DNA from 2 places in the Bacillus mesophilum genome. Region 2 is predicted to be linked to the other one. Evidence: predicted binding sites of a transcription regulator. Region 2 holds the regulator's gene; the other holds the start of a gene.

Region 1 (3,430 bases), on a different contig from region 2:
AGAGCTTTAGGGACAATTGAGAAGGTATTAGAAATACCATCCTGTGCGTAATCATAAGGAAGTTTTGCTACAGATGATAAGGAAGCAAGTGTTCCTTTACGGTCACGGCCATGCATTGGGTTTGCACCAGGTGCAAATGGTTCACCAGCACGGCGGCCGTCAGGTGTATTTCCGGTTTTCTTACCATAAACGACGTTAGAAGTAATGGTTAAGATCGACATTGTATGCAATGAATTGCGGTATGTCTGGTGTTTGCGAAGCTTTGTCATAAATGTTTCAACAATATTAATCGCGATGCTGTCTACACGATCATCGTTGTTTCCATATTGCGGATAATCACCTTCTGTTTCAAAATCAACTGCAACTCCATTTTCATCACGGATTACTTTTACTTTTGCATGTTTGATGGCACTTAATGAGTCAGCAACTACACTTAATCCTGCGATCCCAGTTGCCATTGTGCGAAGAATTTCTGTATCATGCAATGCCATTTCGATTCGTTCATAGCTGTACTTGTCATGCATGTAGTGAATTACATTTAATGTGTTGATGTATAATCCTGCGAGCCATTCCATAACATTATCAAACTTCTGCATCACTTCTTCATAATCAAGTACATCAGAAGTAATAGGAGAGAAGCTAGGAGCTACTTGAATTTTCAGCTTTTCATCTACGCCTCCGTTAATCGCATATAATAACGCTTTTGCGAGATTGGCGCGTGCTCCAAAGAATTGCATTTGTTTTCCAATTTCCATAGCAGAGACACAGCAGGCAATTCCATAATCATCACCATACTCTGGTCTCATGATATCATCGTTTTCATACTGGATAGAGCTCGTATCAATTGACATTTTCGCACAATATTTTTTAAAACCTTCAGGAAGATCTTTTGACCATAGGACAGTTAAATTTGGCTCTGGTGCTGGTCCAAGGTTCTTTAATGTATGAAGAAAGCGGAATGAGTTCTTTGTTACAAGCGGACGGCCGTCAATTGCCATACCGCCGATTGATTCAGTTACCCATGTAGGGTCTCCGCTGAATAGATCGTTATAATCAGGGGTACGGGCAAATTTTACTAAACGAAGCTTCATGATGAAATGATCAACAATTTCTTGTGCTTCAACTTCAGTAAGGGTACCATTTTCGATATCTCTTTCAATATAAATATCAAGGAATGTAGATACACGTCCAAGGCTCATTGCCGCACCATTTTGTTCTTTAATGGCAGCAAGGTAACCAAAGTATAGCCATTGGAATGCTTCTGCCGCATTGTTTGCAGGTTCTGAAATGTCGAAGCCATAGCTTGCAGCAAGCTGTTTTAATTCATTAAGAGCCCGTACTTGCTCTGAAAGCTCCTCGCGAAGGCGCATTATTTCTTCGGACATTACGCTGCTTGAGTTTTTGATATCTTCTTTCTTCGCTTCAATTAAGCGGTTAACTCCATATAATGCTACACGTCTATAGTCACCAATGATTCTGCCGCGGCCATAAGCATCTGGAAGTCCGGTAATAATTGCCGCTTTTCTAGCTAATTTCATTTCATCTGAATATGCATCAAATACACCTTGGTTATGTGTTTTGCGAAATTCTGTAAAGATTTTTTCCATTTCTTTGCTTGCTTCGAATCCATATGATTCACATGCTTGCACAGCCATGCGGACACCGCCAAATGGCTGGAGGGACCGTTTGAAAGGTTTATCAGTTTGTACACCAACTACCTTTTCTAAATCCTTGTTTAAATAGCCAGGTCCATGTGAAGTAATCGTTGAAACAATTTCAGTATCCATGTCAAGGACACCGCCATTTTCTCTCTCCTGCTTTGTAAGGTCCATAACTTGTTCCCATAATCGGTCAGTTCCCTCAGTTGAACCGACTAAGAATGACTCATCTCCATCATAAGGCTTAAAATTCTGAAGAATAAAATCGCGGACATTTACTTCTTTATTCCATTTGCCGTCAGTAAAACCATTCCATTGTTTCATTATCAAGTCACCTCTGTAAAAAATGATTTTAAATATCTTATAACAGTTGATACAACTTAACTACAATTTGAGTATAACAGATATATTGTGAAAACAATCACAATAAATATGAACGTATTGTGAACACTTGGTAAATATAGATTTTTTACCTATTTAACACTATGAGTATAGTGGTAAATAGATAACTGTATTATATTAATATGTCTTAAAACTCGAACTGTTATATATAGTAATCTATGGGGAACTTTAATGAAATTAGGCAACTTCGGCAACATTTACCGCTATTTAAATAGCAAGTTATCTGTTTTAATTAAGACTATGAAAAAACTACTTCTAACTTTCATGTTGTCTGTTACTCTAGTCTTTGGAATTTATACCTCAGCATCTGCAGCGTCTGTACACAGTGTTCAGACAGGAGACACGATGTGGAAAATTGCGTTAAAATATCAGGTTGGAGTTTCTGAGATTATAAGTGCAAATCCATCTGTTTCAAATCCTAATATGATTTATCCTGGTCAAAAGCTTAATATACCATCTTTATCAGCTTCTACATTAACGATTGAAGAAGAAGTTTTAAAGCTGGTAAACCAAGAAAGAGCCAAATATGGGTTAAAACCATTAACATCAAATTGGGAGCTTGCAAGAGTTGCTAGATACAAATCTCAAGATATGATTAATAAGAATTACTTTGACCACAATTCACCAACGTATGGTACACCATTCCAAATGATGAAAAACTTTGGAATTACGTATAAAACGGCTGGTGAAAATATTGCAGCAGGTCAAACGTCAGCACAAGCAGTTGTGACTGCGTGGATGAATAGTGAAGGGCACCGTAAAAACATTCTTTCTTCAAGCTACACACAAATGGGTGTTGGTTACGTAAAAGGCGGATCATATGGCCATTACTGGACACAGATGTTTATTTCTAAATAAAAAATAAGTTTTTATCCATTAAAAAGGATGTCCAATCTAAATTGAGGACATCCTTTTTTGCATTTTAAATAGTTGGAAATGAGCAGCTGAGAATGATTATGCGAAGCAGCTAATTGAGGTGAAGATGTATGTGGAATCAAACTAAGCCGTTTTCTTTCTGGTTTTGTCTTAATAAGGTAACATGATAAAATATTACAATCTGTCAAAAATATAAGACAATTTTTTAATCTACCACGATATATGCAATCATCGTACCATGATTTTCATGATGGGAATGAACATTACAAATGAGCTTATATGTTCCTTCTTTCGCAAAATTTAATGGTACTACGGTTTCCTCTCCTTTTTTAACGACACCTTTTATGTCTGTACCTTCAATGTAAAATGGATGCTCACTTCCATTAACACCTAAAATTTTTAAATTTACATTTTCGCCTTTTTCAACAAATATGGTACCGGGATCCCAGCGGTAAACTTCCATCTCTTTTCCATCAGCAGTGTTAGTTGTAAAT
Region 2 (3,430 bases):
GGCGAGCTTCTTCACTGAATTTAATCTCTTTTGCCATTTGTAATAACCTCCTCAAAGATTTTAAATTAATATAAGTCTAAGTCTATTTTTGATTTATCCGATTACTGCGAGAATATCGTTTTCACGAAGAATTAAATATTCTTTGCCTTCGTATTTAACTTCAGTTCCAGCATATTTTGAGAAGATAATGCGGTCACCATCAGCAACTTCCAATGCAACACGCTCACCATTTTCAAGCACGCGTCCAGTACCAACCGCTACGACTTTGCCTTCCTGCGGCTTTTCCTTTGCAGAGTCTGGAAGCACGATACCGCTTGCAGTTTTTTCTTCAGTTTCAACAAGCTCGATAATAATTCGATCACCTAGTGGCTTTAACAAGTGAAACAACCTCCTCAATCATTATGTAGTGATTTATTTATTAGCACTCTATCGACTTGAGTGCTAACACATTTATTATATTAATAGTTCTGACTTTTATTTGCAAGCATGATGCTGTATTTTTCATAAAAAATTTTAGACTTTAAAAGGAAGTCTATTATTGCCTATGCCAGAGTCCAGAAAGATCCATTTCTGGCAACCTCTTCATTATATACATTCACATTCTTTTTATGCATAAAGGCTGTTCGGGGTAGCCTTCTATTTGAAAGAAGTCCCTCTTTATGAGTAAAATGGTTAAAAGAGCATATGCTTGATTCTATGTCATAAGGGAGATCATCATTTGAAAAAAGAATACTGGATTATTTTAATTGTGTATATTGCCATGCAGCTTTCCTCCATTGTCGGCTTGCCGCTTATGGTGTTTGGAAGTGAGCTTATAACTGGCACTAGAATGGATCAAGGTACGGCCGTGTCTTCTTGGCTTGTGATTAGCTTTTCTCTAGCCCTCATCATCATTCTTTTCCTGCTGCGAAAGGATATGAAAGTGGAGCGGAGTTTATCTGAGCAATCATCCGTTGTAAAATCGATCGCCTGGGCCATTGGCGGGGTGTTTTTAGCACTGATTGCACAGTCTGTTGCTGCAAATATTGAATATATGATTGGCATTGAAATGGGTTCAGAGAACACACAGCAAATCATGAGTATCATTGAAACGTCGTCAATTGTTATTCTTGTTGTGTCGATCATTGGACCGATTTTAGAAGAAATCATTTTCCGGAAGATTATTTTCGGCAGCCTGCATAAACGCTTTAACTTTTTCATATCAGCGCTCCTTAGCTCTGTCATCTTTGCGGCAGCACATACTGAATTTGAACATTTGCTTCTCTATTCAGCGATGGGGTTCACGTTTGCCTTTCTATATGTAAAAACAAAACGGATCCTTGTGCCGATCTTTGCTCACGTAGCCATGAATTCTCTTGTAGTCGTCATGCAGCTTAACATGGAAGAAATCGAAAAATGGCTGGAGGAAATGGAACATGTGGCAGCATTTATTGGAGGGTTACTATGAGAAGAACTCCTCTGTTTTCAGGCATCATTTATTTGATCCTTGGCATACTATTTGTCTACATCGCTATTCAAAGTCTTCAGCAAAACGGAGAGTGGGGATTCATGACAAACCTTCTCATTATCATTGCTACCTTTGACATTGGAGCTGGCCTCAAAATGATCAGCTTCCACTTTAAGCTTAAAAATCTTGAAAACAAAAAATGAGCCTGTATAAGGGCTCATTTTTATTTTGAACAAGACATGCTTTCCTGGAGGGATCTCCTACATATCTGCCGGGTAATGTTTTAAGAAATAAATTAATGATTGCAATTCCACGGCTAAGTCGATATGGTGAACCCTGATTGCTGGGGGCACAGTTAATCTAGCAGGAGTAAAGTTTAAAATTCCTTTTACTGTGCTTTGTGAAATTCTATCTGTAATCGTCTGAGCATGCTGAGAAGGTACAGTTAAGATCACAACTTGGATGTCATTTTCTTCAATGACCTTTTCAAGATCGTCCATATGATAAACGGATACATCCCCAATTTTTTGATTAACTTTATCGGGCGAAACATCGAAGCCCACTTCAATTTTTGTATTGTTGTTTTTTAAGAAATTATAGTTTAATAAAGCAGTCCCCAGATTACCAACACCAATTAAACCAACCTTTGTTACTTCATCTTGGTCGAGCGTTTTTCTAAAAAAGGACAGCAGGTAATTCACATTGTAGCCATAGCCTTTTTTTCCAAGTGCTCCAAAGTAAGAAAAATCCCTTCTGATCGTGGCAGAATCAACTTTTACAGCATCACTTAATTCCGCAGACGAAACCCGAAGCTTACCTGATGCATGCAGATTTTTTAAAAATCGATAATACAGCGGTAATCGCTTTGCAGTAGCCTGCGGAATTTTGGTTTGTTCTGTTGACATCATTGTACCTCCGTATTCTCCGTCCTACTCCGTTCTTTTAAAATCCCCATTTTTGCCGCCTGTTTTTTCTATTAAGTAGGTTTCCCCAATGATCATCCCTTTATCGACGGCCTTGCACATATCATATACAGTCAGCGCACAAGCTGAAGCAGCTGTTAACGCTTCCATTTCAACACCTGTGCTGCCTTTTGTTTTGGCAGTAGCCGTAATTTGCAGAATATGATCAGAATCTGTCAGCTTCCATTCAAAAGAAATGTCCACACTTGTAAGCATAATTGGGTGGCACATTGGAATAATGTCAGATGTTTTTTTACTTGCCATAATTCCGGCAACTTGTGCAACGGCTAATACGTCTCCTTTTTTCATACTGTTAGACGTAATCTTGTCGTATATGACCTCATTTACTTTTATACTTGAATGGGCAATAGCTGTGCGAACGGTTTCGGCTTTTTCGCCAATATCAACCATCTTAGCTCTGCCTTCTTCATTAAAATGCGTTAAATCTCCCATATACTAACACCTCACAACAGAATCATACACTATTTTAGGTGCATTTGTGTATAGTTTGTATTCATATTCACATATTTATTTGCAAATTTCTTCAAATAACGCCGGTTTATTGCCGAACCTCAGCGGAATACGATACACTTGTCTTATACTGCAGAGGTGAAAATCATGATACTATTACAAGTTAATCAGCTCAATAAAAGCTTTGGTGCTGATCCAATTTTAACGAATATAAAAATGGAAGTACAAACAAGAGACCGCATTGCGCTCGTTGGACGAAACGGAGCAGGCAAATCGACTTTATTAAAAATAATCGCTGGCCATATCTCTTATGACAGCGGGGAAATCATGAAGCCAAAGGAAGTTGAAATCGGCTATTTGGCGCAAAATACAGGACTTGAATCTGAGCTGACAATTTGGGATGAAATGCTGACCGTTTTTGCTTCTTTACAGCAGCAAGAAAAAGAATTGCGTTCATTAGAAGAAAAGATGTCTGATCCTAACGCAATGAGCAACGAAGAAATGTATAACCGCATTTTAAAAGAATATGATCGCCTTCAGGTCAGCTTTA

What was found. The regulator Rex, encoded in region 2, represses fermentation and respiration genes when NADH is low (regulators of the CRP and FNR family bind a similar motif). The targets are predictions, from matches to a motif close to TTGTGAAATATTTCACAA.
Region 1: a site for Rex is predicted at 2,068-2,085, ahead of pflB (formate C-acetyltransferase). Genes of this name have one in related genera too.

Annotation. Positions count from the first base shown of each region.
Region 1 covers NZ_WBOT01000010.1:3,136-6,565, reverse strand. The annotation lists gene pflB (formate C-acetyltransferase) at 1-1,982, opposite strand, end outside; gene safA (SafA/ExsA family spore coat assembly protein) at 2,301-2,918, shown strand; gene F7732_RS20165 (cupredoxin domain-containing protein) at 3,142-3,430, opposite strand, start outside.
Region 2 covers NZ_WBOT01000009.1:5,007-8,436, reverse strand. The annotation lists gene groL (chaperonin GroEL) at 1-37, opposite strand, end outside; gene groES (co-chaperone GroES) at 94-378, opposite strand; gene F7732_RS19770 (CPBP family intramembrane glutamic endopeptidase) at 719-1,447, shown strand; gene F7732_RS19765 (YdiK family protein) at 1,444-1,650, shown strand; gene F7732_RS19760 (redox-sensing transcriptional repressor Rex) at 1,708-2,352, opposite strand; gene moaC (cyclic pyranopterin monophosphate synthase MoaC) at 2,377-2,862, opposite strand; gene F7732_RS19750 (ABC-F family ATP-binding cassette domain-containing protein) at 3,028-3,430, shown strand, end outside.